4 regions of the Sphingomonas sp. GC_Shp_6 genome follow, and region 1 is predicted to be linked to each of the others. Evidence: predicted binding sites of a transcription regulator. Region 1 holds the regulator's gene; each other region holds the start of a gene.
The links. The regulator LexA, encoded in region 1, represses DNA repair genes until DNA is damaged. The targets are predictions, from matches to a motif close to GTTCCNCNCTTGTTCT.
Positions count from the first base shown of each region.

Region 2: a site for LexA is predicted at 5,330-5,345, ahead of OXQ95_RS14945 (protein ImuA). Genes of this name have one in related genera too.
Region 3: a site for LexA is predicted at 1,350-1,365, ahead of OXQ95_RS13400 (UvrD-helicase domain-containing protein). Genes of this name have one in related genera too.
Region 4: a site for LexA is predicted at 5,752-5,767, ahead of OXQ95_RS10195 (protein ImuA). Genes of this name have one in related genera too.

Region 1 covers NZ_JALNUO010000004.1:209,791-217,344, forward strand. Annotated here, with positions in the region: gene glp (gephyrin-like molybdotransferase Glp) at 1-804, shown strand, start outside; gene lexA (transcriptional repressor LexA) at 860-1,528, shown strand; gene OXQ95_RS07340 (ComEC/Rec2 family competence protein) at 1,519-3,714, opposite strand; gene gltX (glutamate--tRNA ligase) at 3,800-5,218, shown strand; gene OXQ95_RS07350 (citrate synthase) at 5,239-6,522, shown strand; gene OXQ95_RS07355 (hypothetical protein) at 6,522-6,728, shown strand; gene OXQ95_RS07360 (HAMP domain-containing sensor histidine kinase) at 6,693-7,554, opposite strand, start outside.
Region 2 covers NZ_JALNUO010000015.1:6,234-13,787, forward strand. Annotated here, with positions in the region: gene OXQ95_RS14905 (aldo/keto reductase) at 1-396, opposite strand, end outside; gene OXQ95_RS14910 (VOC family protein) at 598-978, shown strand; gene OXQ95_RS14915 (glutathione S-transferase N-terminal domain-containing protein) at 1,067-1,714, shown strand; gene OXQ95_RS14920 (DUF427 domain-containing protein) at 1,822-2,157, shown strand; gene OXQ95_RS14925 (DUF1223 domain-containing protein) at 2,255-2,953, shown strand; gene OXQ95_RS14930 (ribose-phosphate pyrophosphokinase) at 2,985-3,392, shown strand; gene OXQ95_RS14935 (WGR domain-containing protein) at 3,409-3,741, opposite strand; gene OXQ95_RS14940 (DUF932 domain-containing protein) at 3,895-4,737, opposite strand; gene OXQ95_RS14945 (protein ImuA) at 5,365-6,129, shown strand; gene OXQ95_RS14950 (DNA polymerase Y family protein) at 6,047-7,554, shown strand, end outside.
Region 3 covers NZ_JALNUO010000011.1:107,151-114,704, reverse strand. Annotated here, with positions in the region: gene rsmD (16S rRNA (guanine(966)-N(2))-methyltransferase RsmD) at 226-762, shown strand; gene OXQ95_RS13405 (UrcA family protein) at 829-1,149, opposite strand; gene OXQ95_RS13400 (UvrD-helicase domain-containing protein) at 1,369-3,648, shown strand; gene OXQ95_RS13395 (methyl-accepting chemotaxis protein) at 3,716-5,017, shown strand; gene OXQ95_RS13390 (glycine zipper 2TM domain-containing protein) at 5,207-5,755, shown strand; gene OXQ95_RS13385 (phosphatase PAP2 family protein) at 5,921-6,958, shown strand; tRNA gene OXQ95_RS13380 (tRNA-Ile) at 6,972-7,048, shown strand; gene OXQ95_RS13375 (alpha/beta hydrolase) at 7,098-7,554, opposite strand, start outside.
Region 4 covers NZ_JALNUO010000007.1:59,157-66,710, reverse strand. Annotated here, with positions in the region: gene OXQ95_RS10205 (error-prone DNA polymerase) at 1-3,266, opposite strand, end outside; gene OXQ95_RS10200 (DNA polymerase Y family protein) at 3,263-5,056, opposite strand; gene OXQ95_RS10195 (protein ImuA) at 4,971-5,732, opposite strand; gene OXQ95_RS10190 (hypothetical protein) at 5,880-6,122, opposite strand; gene OXQ95_RS10185 (hypothetical protein) at 6,166-6,789, shown strand; gene OXQ95_RS10180 (GMC family oxidoreductase N-terminal domain-containing protein) at 6,951-7,554, shown strand, end outside.

The DNA of each region.
Region 1 (7,554 bases):
GAAGGGCGCAACACGCGGCGCAAGGGCCTGGATTTCACCATCGGCGACCGGCTCGTGGCGGCGGGCGAGCGGCTGACGCCCGCGCGGATCGCGGTGGCGGCGACGAGCGGCCGCGGCATTTTGCACGTAAGGCGCCGGGTCCGCGTGGCGGTAGCGGCGACGGGCGACGAACTCGTGCCGCCGGGATCGACGCTTACGGGGCTGCAATTGCCCGAGTCGAACGGCGCGATGCTCGCTGCGATGCTGGCGGACCTGCCCGTCGATGTGATCGATCTCGGCATCCTGCCCGATCGGCTCGACGCGCTGCGCGATGCGTTCGCCTCGGTCGAAGCGGATCTGCTCGTCACCACCGGCGGCGCGTCGGTCGGCGATCACGATCTCGTCCGCCCCGCGCTGGAGGCGGCGGGCGGAACGATCGATTTTTGGCGGATCGCGCTTCGCCCCGGCAAGCCGATGATGGCGGGGCGGCTGGGCGACGCCGTGCTGCTCGGGCTGCCGGGCAATCCCGTTTCGGCGTTCGTCACCGCGGTGCTGTTCGTGAAGCCGCTCGTCGCGCATCTGGCCGGGGCGGCCGATCCCTTTCCGCCCACCGTTCGCACGACGCTCGGCGAGGATCTGCCGGCCAACAACGCGCGCACCGATTATCTGCGCGGACAGCTTCGCGACGGGCTCGCCTACGCGTCGTCGATCCAGGACAGTTCGATGCTGCTGACGCTGGCGCGCGCGAACTGCCTGATCGTGCGCGCGGCGAATGCCCCCGCGGCCCGCGCCGGCGACTCGGCGGAAATCCTCGTCATCGCTTGACGGCAATTTTTATGTTCCGTATAAGTTCGACGTCTGTTCTGGACGGAGGATCGCCATGCTCACGCGCAAACAGCACGAGCTCGTCTGCTTCATCAACGATCGCCTGAACGAAACGGGCGTCTCTCCGTCGTTCGAGGAGATGAAGGAGGCGCTCGACCTGAAATCGAAATCGGGCGTTCACCGGCTGATCTCGGCACTCGAGGAGCGCAACTTCATCCGCCGCCTGCCGAACCGTGCGCGCGCGCTCGAGGTGCTACGCATGCCCGAACGGCCGGAGAAGAAGGCGGCGACCAAGCCCGCCAAGGCGCCCGAGCTGAAGCCGGTGCCGCAGGCCGCCAACGACGTGATCGAGATCCCGCTCCACGGCCGGATCGCGGCCGGTGTGCCGATCGAGGCGTTCGAGGGCAGTTCGATGCTCGCGGTGCCCGCAGCGCTACTGGGCTCGGGCGAACATTATGCACTCGAAGTCTCGGGCGATTCGATGGTCGAGGCGGGGATCCTCGACGGCGATTACGCGCTCATCCGCCGCACCGAGACGGCGCGTGACGGCGAGATCGTGGTCGCGCTGATCGAGGACAGCGAGGCGACGCTCAAATATTTCCGTCGCGAGGGCGCGATGGTCCGGCTCGACCCGGCAAATCGCGCCTATGATCCGCAGCGCTATGCGCCCGCGCAGGTGCGCGTACAGGGCAAACTGTCCGGGATCCTGCGCCGCTACGATTGAGGCGAACGGCCTTCGCGGGCGCGCGGATCGCTGACACGCCAGCCGTGCCGTGCGGGCCAACGGTCCCGGCGCACGACCGTAAGCGTCGGCGCATCGCGCCAGGGGTGGCGATCGGCGGGATCGCGGACGGTCATGACCCCGCGCCCAAGCGTGATCGCCACGCCGCCGGTTTTCACGAGCACTGGCTTGTCGAGCTTCAGCCAGCGCGGGCGGCACGCCTTGGGCAACCAGCGCTCGCTGATCGCGATGTCCGCCGTCGCGCACGCCGCGATCAGCTCGGGCGCCTCCAGCCGATAGCCGCTGCGTGTCGCGAGGATGCGCCAGTGGCGGCCGGCCGCCACACGATCGGCGATGCAGGCGTCGCGGCTGCACCGGGCGTCGTTCCGATCGGACAGCAATTCGGGCAGCCCCAGCACGCCGCCATTCTCGCCGAGCGTCGTCGCGGTATAGTCGCCGGTGCGGTCGCGCAGCAGCGCGAGGCCGCCCTCCGGCGTGCGCATCGCGACATGGCGTCCGTCGCCGGTGACCAGCAGATCGGGCGCGGGCGTCGTGACCGCCCAGAGCGCGCCGATCGCAAGCGGGATGACGCCTAGACGCCGCACCCGCGTCCGCCACAGCGCGATCCACAAGCCGCCGACGATCGTCAGCGCATAGGCGCCGGTCGGCATCGCCGGCAGGGCTGCGACCGATCCCGGCGCCGCCGCGGTGGCGCGCGCCATCCACAGCAGCAGATCGAGCGACCGCGCCGTCAGCCACCACCAGGGCGCGCCCAGCCCCACCCCGTCGAACAGCAGCGCCAGCGCCTCCAGCGGCATGACGACGAAGGTGGTCAGCGGGATCGCGACCAGATTGACGATCGCGCCGTACACCCCCTCCTTATGGAAGTGAAACACCGCGATCGGCATCAGCGCGAGTTCGACCACCAGCCCGGTAAGCAGCAGCGATCCGCCCTCGCGCAGCATCCGCCGTCCCCGCGCCTCCTCGTGCGGGCCGAACAGCGCGTGGATGCGCGGATGTTCGTGCAGCGCCATGATCGCCGTGACCGCGGCGAACGACAATTGGAAGCTCGGTCCCGCCACCGCCTCGGGCCAGGCGAGCAGCACCACCACCGCCCCAGTCGCGACGAGCCGCAGCGTCATCGCTTGCCGCCCGAGCGCGAACGCCGCCAGCACCAGCAAGGCCGCCACGCAGGACCGGATCGTCGGCACCTCCGCGCCGGTGAGCAGCGTATAGCCGATTGCCGCCGCCGCGCCCGCCAGCGCCGCGATCATCGGCAGTCGGACGCGCAGCGCCAGCGTCGGGCTGAGCGCGAGCAGCCGCATCACGATCAGCATCGTCGCCGCCACCGCGGCGGTGATGTGCAACCCACTCACCGAGAGCAGATGCGCCAGCCCAGCCTTACGCATCGCATCCGAATCGTCCTGCGTGATCGCGCCCATGTCGCCGGTCGCGAGTGCGGAGGCGATGCCGCCCGCGCTGCCGGGGATCTTCGATTCGATATGCGCCGAAAGGCTGGCGCGCAGCCCCGATCCCGGCGCCCCGGCCGCCACCAGCCGCACCGGCGCGAAGCCGCGCCCGGTCGCGCCGATCCGCGCGAACCAGGCGGCTTGCGCGAAATCATAGGCGCCGGGCACGGTCGGGGGGGCCGGCGGCATCAACCGCGCACGCAGCGCCACCACCGCGCCCGGCGTCACGCCCCGGGGCGCGTCGGCGGTGGCGAGGTTCACGCGTACGCGCGCCGGCAGCGCGACCGGTTCGCCGTCCACGCCCGTCGCACCGGCGCGCGGCGCCAGCGTCAGCCGCACGAGGTCGCGCGCTGGCAGCGGCTCGACGCGCTCCACCATGCCGGCGAAGCTGGCGATGGCGGGCGCGCCGAGCACCGGGGCGGCGACACGCTCCGCGCGCGCCCAGATCAGCATCGCCCCCAAGGCCGCCATCAACAGCGCGATCGCCGCCGCCCGCGCCGCGCGCCCGCCCCGGCCGACCGCCAACGCCATGAGGCCGAGACCGAGCATCGCCAGCACCGCCGCCGTCCATGCCGCCGCATCGGGCAGCGCGTACCACGCCGCCACCCCGGCCCCCATCGCGACCGGCACCCACAAGGCGAGCTGGTCGCGCTCCGCCTCCAGCCAGCGTTCGAGCGCATCGCCCGCCCGCGCGCCGAATTGTCGGCGCGAAACGCGCATGCTAGGGGCTGCCGCGGCGAAAGAGGCCATCGATCAAACAGTCTGGGAGTAGGCGCGCTTGAGCGCAACCGATACCGATACCGGGATTGGCGGAGCCCCGTCCGCCGCCGCCCCCAACGCCGCGGTCGTCACCCGCTTCGCGCCGTCGCCGACGGGCTATCTGCATCTGGGCGGCGGCCGCACGGCGCTGTTCAACTGGCTCTATGCGCGCGCGAACGGCGGCAAGTTCCTGCTGCGGATCGAGGACACCGATCGCAAACGCTCCACGCAGGAGGCGATCGACGCCATTCTCGACGGCATGGACTGGCTGGGCCTCGCGCCCGACGAGCCGCCCGTCTATCAGGCCGCGCGTGCCGAGCGCCATGCCGAGGTCGCGCATGCTATGGTCGCGAACGGTCATGCCTATCGCTGCTACATGACCCAGGACGAACTGACCGCGATGCGCGCCGAGGCGGAGGCGGCAAAGAAGCCGCTGCGCATCCGCAGCCCTTGGCGCGACCGCGCGCCAAACGCAGCGCCCGATGGCGCGCCCTATGTGGTCCGCCTGAAGGCACCGACCGAGGGCGCAACGACGATCGTCGATCGCGTGCAGGGCGCGGTGACTGTGCAGAATGCCGAGCTGGACGATCTCGTCCTGCTGCGTTCGGATGGCACGCCCACCTATATGCTGGCAGTGGTGGTCGACGATCACGACATGGGCGTGACTCACGTGATCCGCGGCGACGACCATCTCAACAACGCGTTCCGCCAATTGCCCATCATCCGCGCGATGGGCTGGCCCGAGCCGGTCTATGCGCACATCCCGCTGATCCACGGATCGGATGGCGCAAAGCTCAGCAAGCGTCACGGCGCGGTGGGGATCGACGCCTATCGCGACGCACTCGGCATCCTGCCCGAGGCGATGGACAATTATCTGCTGCGCCTCGGCTGGGGGCATGGCGATGACGAGATCATCAGCCGGGATCAGGCGATCGCCTGGTTCGATCTGTCGGGCGTGGGCAAGAGCCCCTCGCGCTTCGATCTGAAGAAGCTCGAAAATCTCAACGGCCATTATATTCGCGAGGCGGATGATTCGCGGCTCGCGGCGCTCGTCGCCGCGCGGATCGGCCGGCCGGATACGGTCGACCTGCTTGCCCGCGCGATGCCGTCGATGAAGCCGCGCGCGGCCAATCTGAACGCGCTGGCGGACGGCGCCGCCTTCCTCTTCGCCACGCGACCGCTCGCGATCGATGCCGATGCGGCCCCGCTGCTGGAGGGCGACGCGCCGGCGACGCTGGGGGCGCTGCACGCCGCGCTTGACGCGGTGCACCACTGGGATACGGAGGCGCTCGAAGACGCGGTACGCCGGGTGGCGGAAGAGCGGGGCTTGAAGCTCGGCCAGGCTGCCCAGCCGCTCCGCGTCGCGCTGACGGGACGCAGGACGTCGCCCGGCATCTTCGACGTGCTCGCATTGCTCGGGCGCGACGAGAGCCTGGCCCGGATCGCCGACCGGATGGCTCCGTAAAGCGAGGAAGGATCACGATCATGAGCGACGCAGCCAAACTGTCCCTCGACGGCAAGGACTTCGAATATCCGGTCCTGTCGGGCACGATCGGCCCCGATGTGGTCGATATCCGCAAGATGTATGGCCAGACCGGCGCGTTCACCTATGATCCGGGCTTCACCTCGACGGCGAGCTGCCGCTCGGAAATCACCTATATCGACGGTGACGAGGGCGTGCTGCTCCACCGCGGCTATCCGATCGGCGAGCTGGCGGAACAGTCGAACTTCATGGAGGTGTGCCACCTCCTGCTGAACGGCGAACTGCCCACCGCCGACGAACTCGACGCCTTCACGGGCACGATCACGCGTCACACCATGGTGCACGAGCAGCTCGCGACCTTCTTCCGCGGGTTCCGCCGCGATGCGCATCCGATGGCGATCATGTGCGGCGTGGTCGGCGCGCTTAGCGCCTTCTACCATGATTCGACCGACGTCCACGATCCGGTACAGCGCACCATCGCCTCGCACCGGCTGATCGCCAAGATGCCGACGCTGGCGGCGATGGCTTACAAGTACAGCCTGGGCCAGCCCTTCCTCTATCCCGACAATTCGCTCAGCTACACGGGCAATTTCCTGCGCATGACGTTCGGCGTACCCGCCGAGCCCTATGTCGTGAACCCGGTGATCGAGCGCGCGATGGACCGGATCTTCATCCTCCACGCCGATCACGAGCAGAACGCCTCGACCTCGACCGTCCGCCTCGCCGGATCGTCGGGCGCGAACCCGTTCGCATGCATCGCGGCCGGCATCGCCTGCCTGTGGGGGCCCGCGCATGGCGGCGCGAACGAAGCCGCGCTCAACATGCTGCGCGAGATCGGCACGGTCGATCGCATCCCGGAATATATCGCGCGCGCCAAGGACAAGAACGATCCGTTCCGCCTGATGGGCTTCGGCCACCGCGTGTACAAGAATTACGATCCGCGTGCGACCGTGATGCAGCAGACGGTGCGCGAGGTGTTCGCCGAGCTGAAGGTCAATGATCCCGTGTTCGACGTGGCGTTGCAGCTCGAGGAACTGGCGCTCAACGATCCCTATTTCGTCGAGAAGAAGCTGTTCCCGAACGTCGATTTCTATTCGGGCGTGATCCTGTCGGCGATCGGCTTCCCGACGTCCATGTTCACCGTGCTCTTCGCGCTCGCCCGCACCGTCGGCTGGGTCGCGCAGTGGAACGAGATGATTACCGATCCCGACCAGAAGATCGGCCGGCCGCGTCAGCTCTACACCGGCCCGACGCAGCGCGAATATGTGCCGGCGGACAAGCGGTGATGGCACGCCTCCGGCCGATCCTGATCGTCATCGGCGTGCTGGCCACGCTGATGGGATTGCTCTGGATCGGCCAGGGGCTGGGTTACGTCCATTGGCCCGCCTCGAGCTTCATGCTCGAACAGCGGGCCTGGGCGGATCGCGGTGCGGCACTCGCGGTGATCGGGTTGGCGCTAATACTCGCCGCGCGCCGGATCGGCCGCCGGTAACGTGAGGGTGAAGCGCGCGCCTTCGCCGGGCGCGCTTTCCACATCGAGATCGCCGCCCATCGCGCGCGCGAGCCGCCGGGCGATATAGAGGCCGAGGCCGTTGCCACCGACTTCGCTGGTGTCGACCCGCTCGAACTTCTCGAAGATTCGCGCCTGATCGTCGGGCGCGATCCCCTTGCCCCGGTCGGTCACCGTCGCGATAGCCTGCCCGCGCGCGCGCGCGACGGCCACGTCGACCGACGCGCCCGGTGGCGAATAGCGCACGGCATTGCCGATCAGGTTGACGAGGATTTGGAGCGTCCGGCGGAAATCGCCCTGCGCCGACAGCCCGTCGCCCGCCGCCGGGCGGCTGATCGTCACCCCGGCATCGGCGGCGCGCACCGACAACAGGCCGGCGGCGCGGCGCGCCACATCGGCCAGGTCGATCGGCTCGACGGGGAGCGCGAAATCGCGGCGCTCGATCGCCTGGAGATCGACCAGATCGTCGACCAGCCCCAGAAGGTGGCGCCCCGCCCCCGCGATATCGGCGGCGTAATCGACATAATCCTGGCGCAGCGGGCCGTCGGCCTGCGCGTTGATGCTGTCCGCATTGGCGATGATCCGCGCGAGCGGGGAGCGCAGCACCTTGTCCAGCCCTTCGGTGAAGGTGGTGGATAGTGGCGCAGGCTCGGGCTGCGGCGGCGCGGCGAGCGCAGTCTCCGCCATCCGCACCGACCCGGAAAAGCCGGCGAACGCGCCGTGCGCATCCTGCCGCACCACGGCCGAGAGGACCAGGGGCCGCCCCGAACCCTTCAGCCGCGCAGGCTGCGCATCGAGCGGCCGGTGG
Region 2 (7,554 bases), on a different contig from region 1:
GATGGGGACGTTCTTGTCGGGCGTGTGCTGGTAGTAGAGGTCGATCACGTCGACGCCGAGACGGGACAGGCTCGCATCGCAGGCCGATCGCACATGATCGGGCCGGCCATTTACCCCCTGGAAGCTGCCGTTCGGTCCACGCAGGACGCCGAACTTGGTCGCGATCGTCACTTCCTCACGATGGCGCGCTAGAAACGGCCGCAGCAGTGTCTCGTTCGCACCGGAGCCGTACATGTCGGCGGTGTCGAAGAAGGTAACGCCGAGTTCCGCCGCCCGCTCGAGCGTCGCCAGCGATTCCTGCTCGTCGCGACCCTCGTAGAACTCGGACATTCCCATGCAGCCGAGGCCGAGTGCCGAGACCTTGAGACCGGACGAACCTAGCGAACGTATTTCCATGTCGATTATCCCGTTTGGAGCTTCAGGTGGCTAGCCTCTCGAGCGACCGGTGCCTTCGTGACCGCAACCGGGCTGCCCACAGTCACGAGATCACACGCTTGACGAACCGCTGAGGCGCCCTAACTGATACGCACAAGTAGCGTATTGTTTCCGCGCGTGTTAGCGGCGCGCCGAGAGACTGGCCCAGCAGCGAGGTTGTTTATGAAATTCGCCTATACCCGGCTCGTTACCGACGACTTGCAAAGGTTGGTCGCCTTCTACGAACAGGTGCTCCGGACACCGCCCGAGGGTAACGCCGTGTTCCAGGCGTTCCGTCTCGATGGTGCCGATCTCGGTCTGTTCAGCCGCGCTGCCGCCGATCAGGTTCACGGAGGAGAGTGGAACCCGGGCACCAACCGGTCGGCCATCATCGAGTTTCTCGTCGACGACGTCGATGCGGAGTATGATCGTCTGAGCAGCGGCGCGGTCACCGACTGGCTGCATGGTCCGAAGGACATGCCGTGGGGCAACCGTTCCATGCTTTTCCGCGATCCCGACGGCAACACCGTCAACATCTTTCGACCGATCGCGCCGACCGCCTGACTACCATCGGAGTGGCATGGCGATCGTGGACTGACTATCGCCCAGGACGTTCCATCATGATCCCGACGATCGGGAGCAGGGGATGAGCATGTTGAAACTCTACACGTGGACGACCCCCAACGGCAGGAAGATACCGATCCTGCTGGAGGAACTCGGCGTCCCGTACGAGATCGAATTCGTCGATATCGGCAAGGACCAGCAGTTTGAGCCGGCATTCCTGTCGATCTCGCCGAACAACAAGATACCGGCGATCGTCGACGACACGCCCGAGGGGCCGTTGTCGATTTTCGAGAGCGGAGCCATCCTCACCTATATCGCCGACAAGCATGGCCGCTTCCTGGCGCCGGCCGGCCCGGCGCGTTGGAAGGCTCAGGAATGGCTCTACTGGCAGGTCGGCGGTCTCGGCCCGATGCTGGGGCAGGCGGCCTTCTTCGCCGTTCGTGCGCCGGAAAAGGTGCCGCTCGCGATCGATCGGTTCGTGGCGGAAGCCGGACGACTGCTGGACGTACTCGAGCGTCGCCTCGACACGGTACACTACCTGGCGGGTGACGACTATTCGATCGCAGACATGGCAGCGTATCCGTGGGTAGCCGGTGCCATAGAGATGATGACCGACGTCCTGGCCCGACAATTCGCGCACAAGCCTGCGATCGACCGATGGGTGAAAGCCATCGGTGATCGCCCTGGCGTTCAACGGGGAATGGCGATCTCGCCGCCCAAGGACGACCCACGCTAAGATGCGAAAGCTACGCCCTTTTAAGCTGCGGCGAGCCAGCCATTTCCCTTCGAAGGAGGCTTATAATGCCCGATAGGACGATCAAAATTCCAGGTCCCGACCATCCGATGACGATCAAGCCGAGCACCGAGCATATCGTTGTTCGAGCAGGAGGAAAGGTGATCGCCGACACCCGGCAGTGCCTGATCCTGCAGGAGGCCGACTATCCGGCAGTGCGCTACATCCCGCGCGCGGATGTCGACATGTCGGAACTCGTCCGGTCGGATACGCGGACCTACTGCCCCTATAAGGGTGATGCATCGTACTTCAGCATTCCAGCTGGTGGCGAACGATCGGTCGACGCGATCTGGACTTACGAGACACCGCACGACGCGGCGAGCCGGATCAAGGATCATCTCGCCTTCTACACGGATCGTGTCGATGGGATCGAGGTCGGCGACTGAGGACGCTGGCGCGCGGTCGACTACCGAAAAAGTGCATCACGTTCCCATGACTGAAGCCGGTCGGCGATCGAATGAAGGCAGAACAGGAGTCTCGATCATGGCAAAAGCCGCACTCGCCCTCACGCTTTCGCTTGTTTCAGCTGCAACGCCGATAGCAGCCGCCCCTCCGGCGAAACATCCTCAGCCGACCGTCGTCGAACTATTCCAAAGCCAAGGCTGTTCGGATTGTCCTCCCGCACAACTCAATCTCAACCGTATCGCCGACCGTCCGGACGTGATCGCCTTGTCGTTCGGCGTCACCTACTGGGATTATCTGGGCTGGAAGGACAGCTTCGCGTCGCCGGCATTCACCCAGCGGCAACGTGACTACTCAGCGCGCAACAACGGTGCCGGCGTGGCGACGCCGCAATATTGGATCAACGGACGAACAACGGTGCTCGGTGCCAATCCCGGTCGCGTTGCGCAGCTTATCTCTGCGGGCGGACCTTCGGGTGGTCCCATGTTCACCGTCTCGGGGAGCAAGGCGACGATCGGCGCGGGACGTGCGCCAGTGGGCGGCGCCGAGGTGCTGCTCGTCCGCTACGACCCAAGGACGATCCAGGTTGCGATCCGTGCCGGCGAGAACGGTGGTCGCACCATTCCCCATCGCGATGTGGTGCGCGAGCTCAGGCGTATCGGTCATTGGAGCGGCGCTCCGCTGACGGTCACCGTCCCCGCAGGCGATGGTAGCCTGAAGATTGTTGTTCTGCTTCAGGCCGGCCGTGGCGGTCCGATCCTGTCAGCTGCGAGAGGATGACGTCTCGTTGGTCGCTCGGCTGGAGGCCGGCATGATGGCCGCCGAAGAGCACGACCTCGGCGACGCAGGCCTAATCCGCGCCATACTGATCCACGCCGCGCGCGAACGACGGGTGATAAGCTATTCGGAGCTGCTCGGTAGACTTGGATACCGCTTCTCCCGGACGAAGATGCGCGTGCTTTGCCGTACGCTGGGAGCAATCGACCAGGCAGGGGAAGTCGCGGAAGAACCGCCGCTCGCGGTCCTCGTCGTACGCGGGAGCGACCGACTGCCCGGTCGGGGCTGGTGGATCGGCCGGGAAGGGCCGCAGGCTACTTCTCCGGATGCGGCGTCGTATGTCGCCGAACTGCAAGGCGCTACCTTCGCTTTCTGGTGCGGGGCGGTGACGGGTCGCGTCATGCTGGCAGTGGATAATTCGACCCGCGACTACTCGCTTTGATCGACGATTGGCTGGGTCAAGCGGAGGCAGGCCGATCCGTTGCGGGCTGGACGCGGCCGTCGAACACGATATCCGACCACGACTGAGGCGCCGATCGCGCGCGTTCGCGGTAGGCGACGCCGATCCGGCGCGGTGCTGTCGCGCGCACGCGCAGGCACGCCTTGACCAGACGGCGAGCCTGGCGCTCATCGTCGACGACATGGACGATCGTTCGTCCCGGCGCGCCGAGCCGCCCGAACGTGATCGTCACCAGCCAATCACCGAACAGGTCTTGGCCGGCTTCGACGCGGTAGCGTCTCCGGCAATTGCGAGCGGCGTCGATCGCCGCGAGTTCGATCCGGAAGCACATGGCCCATGCTATCAAGCGCGGCAGCGCGTCTCTAACGACTTGTCTGAATCACCCGGCACGAGTGATCGATCCCTTGAATCACCAACGATCGGGCGGCCCGCCGAGGGCCGCCCACGATTTTCGGGAGCCGCCCGTATAGGCGGCCCCGACCGGTCATCCGCCCTTGATACGCTGCATTCCCTCGGCCAGGGTCCACAGCGCACGATTGAGACCGACACCTTGATCGATGCCGTTGATCGGCCGCGTCGTACTGCGGCGGATTTGGCCGTTGGCATTCTGGCGGCATCCGGACAGTCCGCCGCGCAGCACGTTCTCCTGAATGACGTTGAACGTGGTCCACAGGCTTTGCCCGACATCCTCGCGGCGACGGGGATTGATGATCTGCTCGGGGCGGACGGGGCTGTCCTCTTCGCCGTAGCGGGCGACAAGGCTTGCCTCCGCCAGAACACGCTGCTCGGGTTCGGAAAGGCGGATTTCCTTCATCTGCTCGGATGCGTCGATCAGACGGGGGAAGTCCTCGGCGACGGTGAAAACGCCCTCGATGATCTGGTCCTGGATCTTGCCCTTGTGGCTGACGCGGACCTCCTCGAATCGCTCGCCCGCGATCATGCTGTTGGTGCAGACGAACCGCAGCATCCCGGCGAACATCTGATAGGCGCTGGTCCCGTCATGGCTGTTGACGATAATCACCTCGGCGGCCTCGGCCTTGCCGATCTGGTCGTCGCGGCGAAGGCGCAGCATGTGCTTGGCGTGGCCGTGGCGGCTGCCGTCGCGCGGCACCGACTGGACCGCGAAAAACGGCTGCCAACCCTCGCGGCGCAAACCCTCTACGATCTCGATCGTGGGGACGTAGACGTAGCGATCCGAACGGCTGTCGTGCGCCTCGCCCGCGAAGATCGACGGGACGTGGGCGCGCAGCGCGTCGTTGTCGAGCGGGGTGCGGCCCGTGATCTCGTGCGAGCGACGTCCGAACCGGGTGGCGAGCTGATGGTACATGACTGTTTCCTTTCTCAATCGACCGCAGGGCGATGGCCCCGCCATCAACCCTGCCTTCGTGGCGAACAGCCGGGGGCGAGGGGGGCAGCGAGAATCCGCCGGGGTGGTGCGGGCGCACCGAGCGGCACGCGAGGGAGCCACGGCCCGGCTGATTGTCGTTGCTGGGGGGAGGGGGCGGCGCGCCCCTTTCCCCGACGAGGCGAACGGATCCCGCCGGCGTCGCCGGCGTCCGTCATCCGCGTCGCGCCGGCGCGACGCCCACCAGCAACGCACCCTTGCGGCGACCGGCCGGTGCGGCGGCGTGCGCGCGAGTCTGGGGGCCAGCCGCCGCCGCACCCCCCGGGCAGAGCAAGAGTGCTCACGCGGTCACGATGACGCGCGAACCCTGTCTGCTTCGCCAGATGACGCAGTGTGCGCTCCGCTGATCCGCGTTCCTTATCGGCGCGGCGGAGCCAGGCGCCCGCGAGCGATCGTCGCCCGCATGGGACAAGACGCCGAAGGCGGCTCGGTCGGAGCGCAGTGGAGATAGAGCGCGGCCCGTCCGGGCGCGGCGTCACGAATCTACTGCCTTGACGAACGTAGCGAGTCAGTGAGAACATAGAGTGAACATATGAGTCGTAAAATCCCATGCTTGCGCCGTCGCCATCCCTCCCGTCCGTTGCCGAACTGCGCGCGCGCATCGCCGCGACCGCCGTTTCGACACGTCCGGGACTGCCGTTCGGCATCACCGATCTCGATCGGCATCTGGCGGGTGGCGGCTTGGCGACAGATGGCGTCCACGAGATAGCGGGCGCGTCACCGGGACTGTCGGACGATGCTGCCGCGACCCTGTTCGTGGCCGGACTGGCGGCACGGTTCGCGTCGAAGCGCGACGACGGGCAAGTGCTATGGGCGCTGACGCGATTCGATCTCTACGCCCCCGGTCTCGAACAGGCCGGACTGCCTGCGAACATGCTGCTGTTCGCGCAAGGCAGGGACGATGCGGAAGTGCTGGCGTTGGCGGAGGACGGCCTGCGCGAGGGCGCGTTGGCCGTCGTGGTCGCCGAAGTGAAGCGTGCGAACATGGTGGCGACGCGCCGCCTGCAACTCGCGGCGAGCGAGGGCGGCGTGCCGGTGGTGATCCTGCGGCGCTGGCGGCGGGCGGCTTCCTGTCCGCTGTCCGAGCCGTCGGCCGCGGTCACGCGGTGGCGCATCGGTTCGGTGCCGTCCGCGCGGCTCGGCCTGCCCGGCGTCGGCCGCGCCGGTTGGCAGGTCGAACTCGTCCGCCAGCGTGGCGGCGAGCCGTTTTCCCTCTTGCTGGAGGCTTGCGATGGCGAGGGTCGCCTCGCTCTTCCTGCCGCACCTCGCGATCGAGCGGCTGCGCAGGAACGAGCGGTCGCGCGCGCTGCCTGAGCGCGCCGCACCCCTCCTGCCGGTCGACGACGACCCCGGCGCTTGTTCCGTCCCGCGTGGCGGCGGCTGGCGGCCGGGCGCGCGCTGGGCGCAGAGCGGCAAGTCGCGCGCCGACGTGGATTCTGACGTCGCCGCGCTCCCCCTCCACCAGCGCCCGCCAGGGCGCGAGCTGGGGCGGCGATCGGAAGCGGCGCAGCATCCCTTTCGCGGTCCCCTGGCGCGGCTCGATGCCGTCGCCCTGCCGTCGGCAAAGCCGGCCATTCCAACCGCACCGCTTATTCTCGTCGATGCGGTAGGACAGCGCCAAGTCGTTACCGCCGCCTGTCCCGCTGCGCGGGCGCTCGGCTTGGGAGTCGGCATGGCCGCGACCCAGGCGCGGGCGCTGGTGGCCGATCTCGATGTCCGCCCCGCCGATCCGGACGCCGACCAGGCGCTGCGCGATCGGCTGGCGCTGCACGCGGTCCTGCACTGGACGCCCGTCGCCGCGCCGATCGGTGACGGGCTATGGCTGGACCTGACCGGCACGACCCACCTGTTCGGCGGCGAAGAACGGTTCTGCCGCCGCGTCCGCGCCCTCTGCGCGCGGCTCGGCCTGACCGCCCGGATCGCGATCGCCGGCACCCCAGGCGCAGCCCACGCACTGGCGCGGTTCGCACGCGAGCCGGTGGTGATCGTGCCGCCCGGTGGAGAGGTCGCGGCGATCGCACCGCTGCCGCTCGCGTCATTGCGAATCGAACCGGGCGCGCTGGCTGCCGCGGCCCGGTTCGGTCTGGAGCGGGTCGTCGATCTCCTGCCGATGCCGCGTGGTCCACTCGCGCGCCGGCTGGGGCTCGCGACCGTCGAGCGGCTCGATCAGGCGATCGGCCGGGTGGCCGAGCCGATCGTGCCGGTGGTGCCGTTCGAGGCGCCCACTGCCGAACGCCGCCTGCTGGAGCCGATCGGTACGGCAGACGCGATCGCGACGGTGATCCGCGATGTCGTCAAGGATCTCGTCGTCGTGCTGCGCGCGCGGGGCCTAGGCGCGCGTGCGGTCGAGCTGATCGCCGCGCGGGTCGATGGCGTCGACCAGCGTCTCGTGATCGGTGCGTCGCGCGCGACGCGCGACGCCGCGCATCTCACCCGCATGTTCGCGCTCCGCATCGAGCGGCTCGATCCGGGCCTCGGCATCGAGGCGATGCGGGTCGTCGTGACACGGGCCGAACCACTCGGCGCGACCGCGCTGGGGTTGATGCTGGCCGGCGGGAAGGGTGGGCCTGATCTTGCCGTCACGGTCGATCGCCTCGCCGGCCGGGTCGGCGAGGCGGGCCTGTTCCGCATGACGCCGGTCGAAAGCGACGTGCCGGAGCGCGCGGTCGCGCGGGTCGGCGCGTTGAATGATGCCGGCATCTGGCCGCGCTGGCGTCGGCCGGCACGGCTGCTCGCGCG
Region 3 (7,554 bases), on a different contig from region 1:
CCGCGACCGCGCACCGGCGGACGAAACCGCGAACGGCCGCACCGCGCGCACCGCGGCGCGCACGCCCTATGCCGGCACCGAGCGCGTGCGCACGGATCGCACCCGCTCGGACGATCGCGGCGCCCCCCGCCCCACGGCCGGCAAGCCCGCCGGCGGAAAGCCGGCCAAGGGTCCGGCAGGCGGCCGCGGCCATCCGCCGCGCACCCCGCGCGGGGGCAAGCGCTGATGCGCGTCATCGCTGGCCAGTGGCGGGGCCGCCCGCTCGTCGCGCCCAAGGGCGAGGCCACGCGCCCCACCGCCGATCGCACGCGCGAGGCGCTGTTCTCGATGCTGACGAGCCGCGTCGGCAGTTTCGAGGGGCTGACCGTCGCCGATCTCTTCGCCGGATCGGGTGCGCTCGGGATCGAGGCGCTGTCGCGCGGTGCCGCGGCGTGCCTGTTCGTCGAACAGGATCGCCCCGCGCTCGACGCGCTGCAGGCCAATCTGGCGAAGCTGGGCACGCGGCAGGACGTGCGCGCCACGTCGGTGATGGCGCTGCCGCCCGCCGCCGCGCCGCTCGACCTGATCCTTATGGATCCGCCTTATGGCACGGGCGCGGGGGTCGTCGCGCTCGATCGCCTCGCGCGGCTCGGCTGGACGGGCGCGGCGACGTGGATCAGCATCGAGACCGCCAAGGCCGAGGAGCCCGTGATCGCCGGCTTCACGATCGATGCCAGCCGCGTTCACGGCAAGGCGCGGATCACCTTGCTGCGCGCCGACTGACACGGGCGCCGGCGAGTCCGGGGGCGATGCCGGCCGCTCCGCCCCCGGCCCGGCCCGGCCACCGCCTCAACGCTGGATGGCGGCCACTTCGACGCCCGAACGCGCCGCGATCGCCGCGATCTGCGTGGCGCCGTCGCGGAGCATTTCGGCGTGGCACTGCTGCTCGTCGCGCTCGCGAACGAGGCCGGTCGCCATCGAGACGCAGGCCTGGTCGGCCGCGATGCGGATCCGTTCGCCCAGGATCGTACGGTCGCGCGGATTGGCGAGGTCGAGCCCGGCGCTCGACACATGGACCTGCACCGGCTCGCGAGTCTGGGCGACGGCGGGCGCGATGCAAAGCATGGCGAAAACGGCCGCGGCGGCGCCGCGACAGACGAAATAAATCACGATGTTTCTCCTGATGGACGATCTGCCAACCGCCGCGCCGGGCCCGCATCGCGCCTCTGACGGACCGAAATCACGGGCCGGCATCACCGGCACGCCTCCCCTAGTCGGCTCCCGTGACGGGCTCGCGACCGCTTCGCGACGGTATGAAGACGACGCGAAAGTCCGTGCCCCGACGCCGCAAGGTTGCCCTGGAGCCCCGCGTTCCCTACCTGTTCACCGGTGACCCAGCTCGCCCAGAATCCCGCCGACCCGCCCTATCTCCGCGGCCTGAACCCCGAACAGCGTGAGGCGGTGCTGACGACCGACGGCCCCGTGCTCGTGCTGGCGGGCGCCGGCACGGGCAAGACCGCGGCTTTGACCGCACGGCTCGCGCATCTGCTCTTCACCCGCAAGGCGTATCCCAGCGAGATCCTGAGCGTCACCTTCACCAACAAGGCCGCACGCGAGATGCGCGAGCGCGTCGGCCGGCTGGTGGGTGACGCGGTCGAGGGCATGCCCTGGCTCGGCACCTTCCACGCGATCGCCGCCAAGATGCTGCGTCGCCATGCCGAACTCGTGGGGCTGCAATCCAATTTCAGCATCCTCGACACCGACGACCAGTTGCGGCTGCTGAAACAGCTCATTCTCGCCGCCGACATCGACGAGAAACGCTTTCCCGCGCGCAGCCTGGCGGGGCTGATCGACCAGTGGAAGAACAAGGGGCTCGTCCCCGCGGACATCGATGCCGGCGAGAGCGAACGCTACGCCAACGGCCGCGGCGGCGAACTCTATGCGCAATATCAGGCGCGGCTGGTCGCGCTCAACGCCTGCGACTTCGGCGACCTGCTGCTGCACATGCTCGTCATCCTGAAGACGCACCGCGACGTGCTGGAGCTTTATCAGAAACGCTTCCGCTACATCATGGTGGACGAATATCAGGACACCAACTCGAGCCAGTATCTCTGGCTCCGCCTGCTCGCGCAGGAGCGCCGGAACATCGCCTGCGTCGGCGACGACGATCAATCGATCTATTCCTGGCGCGGCGCGCAGGTCGAGAACATCCTGAAGTTCGAACGCGACTTTCCCGGCGCCAAGGTGATCCGGCTCGAACAGAATTACCGCAGCACGCCGCACATCCTGGGCGCCGCATCGGGCGTGATCGCCAACAATGGCGGCCGGCTCGGCAAGCAGCTCTGGACCGAACTCGACGCCGGCGAAAAGGTGAAGGTGATCGGCGTCTGGGACGGCCCCGAGGAAGCGCGCCGCGTCGGCGAGGAGATCGACAGCGCGCGGCGGTCGGGCAAGAGCCTCGACAGCGTCGCGATCCTGGTGCGCGCGCAGCACCAGACGCGCGAGTTCGAGGATCGCTTCATCGCGACCGGCATGCCGTACAAGATCGTCGGCGGCTTCCGCTTCTACGAGCGTGCCGAGATCCGCGACGCGCTCGCCTATCTGCGCGTCGTCAACCAGCCCGCGGACGATCTCGCTTTCGAACGCATCGTCAACGTGCCCAAGCGCGGTTTGGGCGACAAGGCGGTGGCGCGTATCCACCAACTGGCGCGCGCCACGCATGTGCCGCTCGCCACCGCCGCCGCGCGCATCCTCGATACCGACGAGCTGGCCGGCACCGCACGCAAGTCGCTCGGCCGCCTCGTCGGCGACATCGCGCGCTGGCGTGAGATGGCGACGACGCTGCCCCATGCCGAACTCGCGCGGCAGTTGCTCGACGAGAGCGGCTATACCGCGATGTACCAGAACGAGAAATCGGCCGAGGCCGCCGGACGGCTGGAGAATCTTTCCGAACTCGTGCGTGCGATGGAGGAATATGACAGCCTCGGCGCGTTCCTCGAACATGTCTCGCTGGTGATGGACACCGAAGGTCGTGTCGCCGAACCGCAAGTGACGATCATGACGATCCACGCCGCCAAGGGGCTGGAATATGACACCGTCTTCCTGGTCGGCTGGGAGGAAGGGCTGTTCCCGTCGCAACGTTCGCTCGACGAAGGCGGCACCTCCGCGCTGGAGGAGGAACGCCGCCTCGCCTATGTCGCGATCACCCGCGCCCGCCGCCTGGCGGTGATCTTCCACGCGGCGAACCGGCGCATCTACGGCCAGTGGAATTCCAGTATTCCCAGTCGCTTCGTCGGCGAACTTCCCCCCGAACATATCGAGAGCGAGACCACGCTGTCGGGCGGCGCGAGCCTGTGGCAGGCGAACTGGTCGGACCGGGCCGACCCGTTCGCCGACGTGGCGCGGGGCACCGGACGCGGCCCGGGCTGGCAGCGCGCGGCCTCGGCCGGCGGCTATGCCACCACCCCCGCCCGCGTGGTCGAGGCGCGCGCGAGCGCGGTCAGCCTGGGCAACAAGGGGCGCGACGACGTGTCGCCGGGGCTGCGCGTGTTCCATCAGAAATTCGGCTATGGCACGATCGCCGAGATCGAGGGCAACAAGCTGGAAATCGATTTCGAAACGGCGGGGCGGAAACGGGTGATGGACAGTTTCGTGACGCTGGCGCCGTGACGCGCTGCGTCACGAAAGCGTCACGCCCGGATAAACTCCCGTTTACTGCTTCAGGTTAATAGGGGGCATGGCCGTCACGTCCCAAATCATGTTCGCGGATGAGGATCGTGAGGCCTTTTCCTATGGCCCGCCGATCGCGCGCGGCTCCCGGCTCGTGACGGCGTTCGAGCGGTTTCGCGACGATCCGTATCTGCCCTTCCTGGTGGTCGTCGGGGAGGACGACCGGCCGGTCGGGATGATCCTGGAGCGCGAGATGCGCGACATCCTGTTCAATCCTTACGGCCATGCCCTCACGATGAATCCGGCGTTCGGCGGATCTCTCGAGCCGATGATCCGGCTCTGCCCGATCGCCGAGATGCAGGGATCGACCGCCGATCTGCTCGAACTCTACGCCGCGGCAGGCGCGATCGCGGGCATCATCCTGACCCGTGGAGGCTTCTATGCGGGCGTGCTGGGCCATCGCGATTTCGTCCGCCTGTCGGTCGAACGCGATCGTCGGGCGAGCCGCGACGAGGCGGAACGCGTCGCGCGGCTCGATGCGGCGGGGCGCGAGTTCAATGCGGAGATCCTCGCCATGGCGCAGGAGCTGCGAACGATCGCTCTGGGCGTGAACGGGTTCGCCCGCCAGGTGGCCGGAAAGGCTCACGAAACCTGCAGCGACGCCTTGTCGATCGCGACGGCGACGCGCCAGTCGTCGAGCGCGCTGGAGGCGATCGGGACGCAGGGCCGAATGCTCGACGACGCGCTGGACTGCGTGACGCGGCGAACGACCGACGCGCAGACGATCCGTGTCGATGCCCGCTCCACCGTCAGCGCGGCGGGCGAACGCGTCGATCTGCTGGCCACCACCACCCGCACGATCGACACCATGTTGGCGACGATCGGCGAGATCGCCGCACGCACCAACCTGTTGGCGCTCAACGCGAGCATCGAGGCGGCGCATGCCGGCGATGCGGGCCGCGGCTTCAGCGTCGTCGCCGCCGAAGTGCGCAGCCTTGCGGAGCAGACGCGGACGGCGGCACGCGACGTCGGTTCGCATGTCCGCTCGATTCATCACGTGCTCGACCAGGTTTTGGTCGGCCATCGCGACATCGATCAGGCGATCGCCGCCATCGCCGACATTTCGCGCGCGATCGACACCGCGATCGGTGAGCAGCAGGATGCCACGCGGACGATCGCGAACAATGTCGATCAGGCCGTGGACGCCGGGCTGGGCATCGCGGACCGTGCGCGGGGCATGAACGAAAAGGCCGCCGGGCTCGGCAAGGACGCCGTCGTGCTCCGCGAACTGTCCGAAACGCTCGATCATTCCGCCAGCCGCCTCCACGATCGCGCCACCCGGTTCGTCGAGGCCGCCGGCGCACGCTGACGCGGCGGGTCGCCCAATCCTCCCTGCGAGCGGAGGAGCGAGCACATGGCCGATCCGCGTCCGAACCGCCGCTCGCGCCGGCCGACTGAACGCCAGCCGACGATCCCGTTCAGGAACCGTCTCGCCTGCGCAACGTATTCCCCGCACGCCCGAACCGTCGGGTCGCCCTTTTCCGAGAGGAACCTTGCCATGTTCACCCGCCTCCTCGCCGCCGGTCTCGCCATTGCGACGCTCGGCACCGCCATGCCCGCCGTCGCGCAGAGCCCGCAGGACGATGCCCGCTTCAACGCCGCACAGGCGCGGTTCGATCGGGAATACCAGATCTATCGCCAGGAAGCCGAACGCTACCAGGCCTCGCGGCGCGGCGGCTATAATGGCGGGTACGACAATGGCGGCTATCGCCAGGCCCCGCCCGCCGGCTACGACAATGGCGGCTATCCGGACGACCGCGTCGAGCAGGGCTATGATCCCGTGCGCTATTACCGTTCGGGCTCCAACTATCAGGAGCGCACGCTCTCGACCGACGACCGCGTCTATGCCGGCACCGACGGCCGTTATTATTGCAAGCGCAGCGACGGCACGACGGGCCTCATCATCGGTGCCGCGGGTGGCGGCATTCTCGGCAACGTGATCGACGGCGGCCATTCGCGAACCGTCGGTACGCTGCTCGGTGCAGCGGTCGGCGGGCTCGCGGGCCGCGCCATCGACCAGAACAACAGCCAGGTCCGCTGCCGCTGAACGATCGCCTGCGTCGTGCTCCCGGCCGGCGCAGGCTCCCGCGGATCGGGGGGATCGTCATAAGACTGTTATATTACGTTCAGGTGTCGTAGATTATCGCGCATCCTCCGGGGGGAGCCGGCGACGCGTCGTCGCCGGATGCAAAGGTCGCGAATGATTCATCCATTGTCCTCCATCGCCGCGTCGCTGATCGACCGCGGCTCGGCGGTGCGTCCGGCCACGCCGCCGGTGCGGATGATCCCCGGCACATGGCTGGTGACGATGCTGCTCGTCAGCTTCGCGGTGCTGGCGGTGATGATGGCGGCCACGGGGCTGAAGATCGATCCCTTCGCCACGGACGACGCGCCCTTTTACGTTTGCGGCCTGATCGCCGCCGCGCTTCGCTTCGGCTATCGCCATCCCCGCACGCGGCTGCAGCGCGCGCTGCGCGACGGCGCCGAATATTATGCGCTCATCACGCTGGTGACGCTGATCGGCGCGGTGGCGAGCTATCCTTGCGCGGCGGCGACGCATGGCTTCGTCGATGCGCGGCTTCAACGGATGGACGTGATGCTCCATTTCGACTGGCTCGCCTGGTATCGCACGGTCGCCGCGCATCACAGCCTGCAGCTTCTCGGACGCGCCGCCTATCAGAGCATCTATGTCACGCCCGCGATCTTCCTCGCCTATCTGGCCTGGACCAACCGCCGGGCCGAGGCGCGCGCGTTCATCGCGACTTTCTGGCTGGCGGCGATCATCGCGCTCGCGATGTTCCACTTCATGCCCGCGGTCGGCCCGCTCGCCTATCTCTGGCATGGCTCGGTGCCCTATATGCCCGAAAGCGCGCTGTGGCAGCCCGAGCTGATCCCCGCGCTTCGGCTGCACGCGATACACTATGTCGATATCGGCGCGCTGCGCGGGCTGGTGTCGGCGCCCAGCTTCCACACCACGGCGGCGATGCTCTACATCTTCGGCGCGTGGCGCTATCCGGTGCTGCGCTGGCCCGTGCTGGCGATCAACGTGGCCATGCTGCTGTCCACGCCGGTGGAGGGCACGCATTATCTGATCGACATGGTGATCGGCGCGTTCGTGGCGTTCGCGGCGATGGCGCTCGCCGCCGAGGTCAACCTCCTGCTGTGGCGCCACCGCCCCGCGGCCGTGGTGAACGGCGTTGTGCTCGATCGCCAGAGCGGCGGGGTTGCGAGCGGCGCATCGGGCTTATAGGACCGCGCGGCGTGGGCCTGTAGCTCAACTGGTTAGAGCTGGCCGCTCATAACGGCTAGGTTGCGGGTTCAAGTCCTGCCGGGCCCACCACCGTGTCGCATGCCTGCGCTGGGCGATCACAAGCCCGCAACGCTCCGGGCTAAGGCCGCTTAGCCCCAGAGGCTCCATCCCGGGCTTGCCCCGACCCGGCCGCGCCGCGATCGGATGCGCCATTCTTCGAACCATCGAGCCAGCCGCCGTCCGCAAGCCAGTCGGCCAGCCGGTCGGGCCAGTGCAGGACGGCGATGCGATCGGTTTCGTCGAGATTGAAGGCATGGTCCGCGCCGGCGTACATGTGGAGCTCGGCGGAGATCCGTGCCTTGCGCAACTGCTCGTACAGCGCGACCGAGGGCGCGGCACAGCATTGGTCCACCGAACCCGCGGCGATGAACGCCGGCGGCGCATGGGTGATGGCGTCGGCGGGCTGGCCCGCCGGTCCCGGAAAGATCAGCACCTGGAAATCGGGGCGCGCGCCCATCCGGTCGATGGCGTCGCGCACCGGCCGCCCGGCCGGCTCGGCATTGTCGGCGACCAGCGTCACCAGCTCGCCGCCGGCC
Region 4 (7,554 bases), on a different contig from region 1:
CGGAAGTTGCGCGACTGCAGCCGCACCACCGCTTCGGGGTCCATGCCGTCCGCGTGCGGCGGCCAGTAGCAGCTCCGGGGAGAAGGACTCCAACCCTTGTCTCCGCGATCAGGCGAGCCGGCGTGACGAGCGCCGTCGCCCCGCCCCGTCCGGTGAGGGAAGGAGCGATCACCTACGCCTCGCAGCATATCGCCATAGTCGATGATCTTGGCGCAGATGACGTGGATCACCTCGCCTTCCTTCTGGACCTGCCCCTTCATTCCGATCATCGACGCGGACATGACGGTTCGCCGCTGGGCCTCGAAACGGTCGGGCCACAAGATGCCGTTAGCGATTCCAGTCTCGTCCTCGATCGTGATGAACAGCACACCCTTGGCCGAGCCGGGCTTCTGACGGACCAGGATGATGCCCGCGACCTCGACGTTACGGCCGTCGCGGATGCCGGCGAGATCGGCGCAGCGGGTCACGCCCCGCCGGCTGAGATCGTCGCGCAGGAAGGTCAGCGGGTGCGCGCGAAGCGATAGCTGCAGGGTGCGATAGTCTTCGACCACTTCGCGGCCATCTGTGAGCGGGCGCAGCGCGACGTCGGGCTCGATCCCCTCGGCGCTGATCGCCTGTGCCGAGCGATCGGCCGCCACGAACAGGGGCAGCGGAGCCTCGCCGAGCCCCCTCACCTTCCAAAGGCCCTGCCGGCGATCGGCGCCGAAGGCGTGAAAAGCATCGGCGTCCGCCAGCTTTTCGACTGCCGCGCGCTGCACGCCCGACCGGCGCCACACATCTTCGACGGACTCGAACCGGGCCGTCCCGCGGGCTCCGACGATCGCGGCGCCGTCGGCGTTCGACAGCCCGCGCACCTGGCGCAAGCCGAGCCGAACCGCGAGATAGCGTCCCCGGGTCGGCTCCAGCGTGCAGTCCCATCGACTGGCGTTGATGCAAGGCGGGCGGACCTCGACCCCATGATCGCGTGCGTCGCGAACGATCTGCGCGGGCGCATAGAAGCCCATTGGCTGCGCGTTCATCAGGGACGCGCAGAACACGTCGGGATGATGGTGCTTCATCCAGGCCGAGGCGTACGCGATCTTGGCGAACGAGGCGGCGTGGCTCTCGGGAAAGCCGTAGGAGCCGAAGCCCTCAAGCTGGCGGAAGGTGCGCTCGGCGAACTCGCGCGGGTAGCCGCGCTCGACCATGCCCTCGATCAGCTTCTCGCTGAAGTTGCTCACGCTGCCCGTGAACTTGAACGTCGCCATGGCGCGTCGCAGCTGGTCCGCCTCGGCCGCAGTGAAGCCTGCGCCGACGATCGCGACCTTCATCGCCTGCTCTTGGAAGAGCGGCACGCCGAGCGTCTTTTCGAGCACTGCACGCAGCTCGGGGCGGGGGTATTCCGGTTTCTCCAGCCCCTCGCGCCGGCGCAGGTAAGGGTGAACCATGTCGCCCTGGATCGGGCCGGGGCGAACGATCGCGACCTGGATCACGAGATCGTAGAAGCGCTGTGGCTTCATGCGCGGCAGCATCGACATCTGCGCCCGGCTCTCGATCTGAAATGTGCCGAGCGTATCGGCCTTCTGGATCATCCCGAACACAGCCGGGTCGTCGTCCTGCAGGTCGGCTAGACCGACGCGGACGCCCTTGGCTTCCTCCAACAGGTTGAAGGCTCGGTTCATGCAGCCGAGCATGCCAAGCCCCAAAATGTCCACCTTCATGAACTTGAGTGCGTCGATGTCGTCCTTGTCCCACTCGATGATTTGGCGGTCCGTCATGGCCGCTGGCTCGATCGGCACGAGGTCATCGAGGCGATCATGCGTGAGGACGAACCCACCCGGGTGCTGGCTCATGTGCCGGGGCACCCCGATCAGCTTGCGGGCGAGATCGAGTGTCAGGCGCAGCCGGCGATCGGCCATGTCGAGGTTCAGCTCCTCGACCTGCTTCTCGCCGACACCCTCGGCCGACCAGCCCCAGACCACGCCGGCGAGGCTGGACGTGAGGTCTTCGGGCAGCCCTAGCGCCTTGCCGACGTCGCGGACCGCGCCGCGCGCGCGGTAGCGCTGCACGACGGCGGTCAGCGCGGCGCGATCACGGCCGTAGGTCTCGTAGATCCACTGGATGATCTCCTCGCGGCGCTCGTGCTCGAAATCGACGTCGATATCCGGCGGCTCGCGGCGCTCGCCTGACACGAACCGCTCGAACAGCAGCTCGTGCTTGATCGGGTCGATCGAGGTGATTTCCAGCACGAAGCAGACGCAGGAGTTGGCGGCCGACCCCCTGCCCTGACACAGGATGCCGCGCCGGCGTGCTTCGCGAACGATCGAGTGGACGGTCAGGAAGTAGGGCGCGTAGCCAAGCTCGGCGATCAGTCGCAGCTCATGCGCGATCTGGGTCCGGTACGCGGTTGGCACCTCGCCATCGAACATGCGGTCGACGGCGTGCGTAGCGAGCTGCTCCAGCGCCTGTTGCGCGGTCAGGCCCTCGATCACGCGCTCATGCGGATACTGGTAGGCGAGTTCACCGAGGTCGAAGGTGCAGGCTCGCGCGATGTCGACGCTGGCGCGGAGCGCGTCGGGATAGGCCGAGAAGCGCCGCACCATCTCGGCGGGCGCCTTCAGCGCCCGATCGGCATTGACCTCCCGGCGGAGGCCAAGCTCGTCGACGGTGCATTTCTCGCGCACGGCCGTCACCACGTCCTGCAGGAGGCGCGCTTCCGGCGCATGGTAGAGGACATCGCCCGTCACCACGGCACGGATGCCGGCCGAGCCCGCCTGGCGCGCGAGCGCATCGATGCGGACCGCATCGTCCGGCCGGCGCCGCTGCGACAGCGCCATATAGCCGCGGCGACCATAGATGGCCTTCAGGTCGGTTAGCGCCGTGAGGTTCGCCTCATCAGGCTCGCCGGGCACCAGGATGGCGATGACGGCTTCCGACCAAGGCGCGAGATCATGCCAGTGGATCAGGCAACCGCCCTTTCCCGCCCTGCGCTTGCCGACGGTGAGCAGCCGGGTCAGCCGCGACCAGGCGGGCCTGTCCGTCGGGTAGAGGAGCAGCTGGCGACCGCAGCTGGTCTCGATGCGCGTGCCAGCGATCGAGCGCACGCCAGTCGCCTTCTGCGCCTCCCAGGCGCGCACGATGCCCGCGACGGTGCCGAGGTCGGTCACCCCGATCGCGGGATAGCCGAGCAGCGCCGCCGCCGCGAACAGCTCATCCGGGCTAGACGCGCCCCGCAGCAGCGAGAAATGGGTGAGCAGCTGCAGCTCGACATAGGGCACGTCCGTCATGCGAACACGCCGTGCATCCACCAGCTGAGGTCGCCGGTCTCGCTCTCGACGCCATCGCCGCGGCGGAACACCCAATAGCGGCCGCCCGCCTCGTCCTCGACACGGTAATAGTCGCGGACCGCCCACACCTCGGCATCGCGCCGCCACCATTCTCCGTGGATCCGTTCGGGGCCATCGCCGGCGACGATCCTGTGATGGCGTCCTCGCCACTCGAAACGGCGCGGGGGCTGGTCCGGCAGAAGCGCGATGACGCCGGACAGCGGCTCGGGTCGGCCGAGCAGGCGAACCGGCCGCTTCCAAGCTGGCCAGCTGCCGGGCGATGAAACCGGATTGCAGCGAACCACCGCTCGCTCGGGCACATGGCTCGGCACAGGCATTATCCGGTAAACGGAATTATCACCTATCCGGCCGGCGACGACGTCGACCAATCGGGCGGGGTCGCGCACCAGCGTCTCGCCGGCGAGCACGGCGCCAAGATCAGTCGCGTCGAGCTGCTCCGTATGCGGCGCGACCATCCGGAACTGCTCAAGGCCCATGCCGGGGTCGATGCGCTCGATGCGCAGCTTCAGCAGGCGCAGGAGGTGGGAGACCTCCCGCGTCGGTCGCGACGTTCCGATCCCGACGATCTGCTCGGTGCCGTCGACCCGAAGCCCGATCAGGCGAAGCGCGCGCACGCCGAGACGGCGGGCCTGCAGCACCCCGGCGAGATCATCGAGCATGTCGCTCATCACCTGTGCGATCGCCTCGGCGGTGCCGATCGGCTCCAGTAGCCGGCGCTCGACCGCTGGCGCCTCCACGTCCTCGACCCCGGTAATCGGCTCGAAGATGCTCCCCAGCGCCTGGTCGAGCCGCGTGATCGCCGGCAGACCGAGCCGGCGTGCCAAGGGAGCGCGGGCGACGGGCAGCAGGTCGGCGATCGTCTCGAAGCCGAACTTACGGGCAGCGGCGAGTGCGGTCGGCTCCAGCCGTAGCGCCGCGACCGGCAGCGAGGCGATAGCTTGGCCCGTCGCGCCGGTCGGCACGATCGAAAGGGCGGTTCGTCCGAAGCGCGCGAGTGCGTGCGCCCCGCCTGGCGTGTCGGCGATCGCGACCCGGGCCGTGAAGCCGACCCGTTGGCAGAAGGCGTGCAGGCGCCTGCAGAAGCGCTCCTCGCCGCCATGGAGATGGTCGCAGCCCCTCAGGTCCAGCCAAAGACCGTCGGTAGGTGTGACGGCCGCCACGGGCGACCAGCGCCGCACCGCAAACAGGGCGAGGCGGTCCAGCAGGGCGGCGTCGGCGGCCCGGTCCGCAGGCCGGAAATCCAGGTCAGACACCAGTGCGCGCGCATGCGTCGCCGCCATGCCGACATGGATGCCAAGCGCTGCGGCCGCTGCGCACGCGGCAACCACCTCTTCACGCCGGCCGACCTTGTCGATCAGCGCGATCGGCGGGGCGGCGATCGCCGGCGCCAGCGGCGCCGCCGGGGCGGCGCTGGTCCCGTTGTCGGCACGCGTCCGGAATGGATGCTCGACCGCCTCCGATCGCCGGCCGAGCTCACGCATGGGCGGCTGGGCGTGGACGGGCATCGAGGCAATCTGCTTCTCGACTTCGGCGCGCGTCGGCCGGTCCTGTCGTGCCCATCGCGCGCCTGGTCGCCAGCCGCCGCCACGCGGCACCGAGCAGGCGCCGGGATCATCGTCAATCGAAAGCTGGAGTGCGCGCGCATCAGGCCGCGGCGGCGCGTACTGTTCCTGCCGTCTCAGCCGCTCGATGGCCAAGTGCGGCAGGAACAGCGAGACGACCCGTCTCATCGCATCCCTCCACGATCAAGGTGAAGCCCTCGCCTCCACGCTGGCGGGCAAGCTCGACCGACCAGCGCGCCCTCCCCACTCCCGCGACACCCAGCCGCTCGGACGGTGCGCTGGCGATCCGCCAGCGCGTCCAGGCGGCGGACGGCTCGGAGAGTGGATCCTGGTCACGCTGGCGTCGGCGCCGGAGGAGCAGGACGGGGATGTCGGCGTTGGCGGCGACCAGCTGCAGGCGCCGGGTCGCGACCATCGACAGCTTGCCGACCTCACCGACGACGGCCGACGGCGTGCCGTCGCGCACGGCGTCCTCGATCACCGCGAGCAGCGCCGCATCCTCCCGCGCCTGCGCGTAGATGACGTCCGCAGCCGAAAGGCCGGCTTGGGCCAGACCGGGGGCGTAGAGATCCTGCCGCGTGGAGGCCCATAGGACCGGCCCGCCAAGGTGCAGCGCTTCCCGGGCGGCGATGCCGGCAAGGAACAGCGTTGTTGCAGCTTCGTCGACCAGACTGCAGGTGGCAGCCGTTGCTTCGTGGAGCGCGCCGGCTCGCAGCCCCCTGCCACTCAGCCGCGAATCGACCGGGTCGATCCCGAAGGGCGCGACTCGATAATCGCTGGACGTTGTCGCCAAAGAGCGAAGGTGCGTAAGCGAGGAAGGCGCGATAGAAGGGAGGGCAGGCATGATCGTCTAGACTCTACGTGTTCCCTCTATGTTCCGTTAATAGGGCAAGAGCGTCAAGCCGGTTGCGGCCAAGCGAGCGGAGACGAAGTGACAAGCCGCAGGACAGCTTTGCCACCGAAAGCCCCGGAGGCGCCCTCGCCTGACGGTCTACGTGACCTGCTGGCGCATCTTCTCGCCGGCGCTGTGGGTGGATCGGAGGCGAACTGGCGCGGCCTGATCGATGAGGTCGAAGCTCTGCTCATCGTTCTCCACCCGCGATTGAACTGGCGGATCGAGCCTTCGGGGGCCGCGGTCGAGCGCGGGGCGGTCGGAAAGGCGGAGCAACTGGTTCGTGAAGCCCATGCCTATGTAGCGAAACAAAGGCCCGACGAGGCGTGAACGAAGCAGCAATTTACGGCTTCCATTCGGGACCAGGCTGACTCATAGAATCACGATGCCAATCCGCGCTGAAGACCGCTGGCTTTACCCGATCGACTGGCAGCAGATTTCCGAGGCGATCCGCTTCGGCCGAGCCGGCGCCCGTTGCGAGCAGTGCAGCCGTCCTCACATGAGCTACGTCGCGCACCTGGGGGATGGCCGCTGGTGGGACGCCCCTGCCCGCTACTGGCGCAATCACCGTGGCCGACGTGTTGCGGCCAAGGGCTTCACCTTGGCGACCGTGCGAACGACGTACGTCGTGCTCGCCTGTGCCCATCTCAATCATGATCCTAGTGATAGCTCGCCGGGCAACCTTCGCGCGCTGTGCCAGCGATGCCACATCATCCACGACGCGGCCGAGCACCGTTGGCGAAGATGGTGGAACGTGTTCCGTCTATGCGCCCTACGCGATCTCTACGAGGATCCGCGTGACGCTCGCGACCGGCTGCGCCCGGTCTCAAGAGTCAAGATTGCGGGTCGCCATCTGGGCAGCTGCGAGATCGGCAAGCGACCCGAGACCTCCCATCATGTCAAACACCTTGACGACGACCTGGTCGCAAGCCTGTTCGATGATGAGCTGTATGGCATCGAGGCTCGTCTGCTCGAGGAGCATGGTTGTATCCTCGTTCGCCCAGGCTAGGATCCAATCTCCCTTCACGATCTCCCAGAGGACATCGCCGTTGCGCTGGTCGACATCGCGAGGAAGTGGAGCAATGCTCACCCGCAACAATGCGTAACAACCTTCCGCCTCTCAGGAAGCGTTGCCGTGACAAACATCTGCGGAAGCAAGAGTAGAGTACTATGAACGATCGGCAGGGCGACGTGGGCACATTCGATTACATCGTGATTGGCGCGGGCTCGGCCGGGTGCGTGCTGGCGAACCGGCTGTCGGCCTCGGGGCGACATCGGGTCCTGCTGCTCGAAGCGGGCGGCGGCGATCGGCATCCATGGGTTCACATCCCGATCGGCTACGTCCGACTGATTGACGACGCGAAGCGCAACTGGCGCTACCGCACCGAACCTCAGGTGGAGCTCGACGGGCGCCGGCTACCGCAGCCACGCGGCAAGCTCCTGGGCGGATCGAGTTCGATAAACGGACTGCTCTACGTGCGCGGGCAGCATCAGGATTTTGATGATTGGAGCCGCCTCGGAAATATTGGGTGGGGGTGGGAAGACGTGCTTCCATATTTTCGCCGCGCGGAGGATCAGGAGCGAGGTGCCGACCCCTGGCACGGAACAGGCGGCCCGCTGCCGGTCTCGGATGCTGCCGAGCCGAACGTGCTGTGTGACGCCTTCATTGCCGCAGTTGAGGACGCTGGCACGCCACCCAACTCCGACTTCAATGGCGCGCGGCAGGCGGGTGCCGGCTATTTTCAGACTAACACGCGGGCCGGACGGCGGGTCT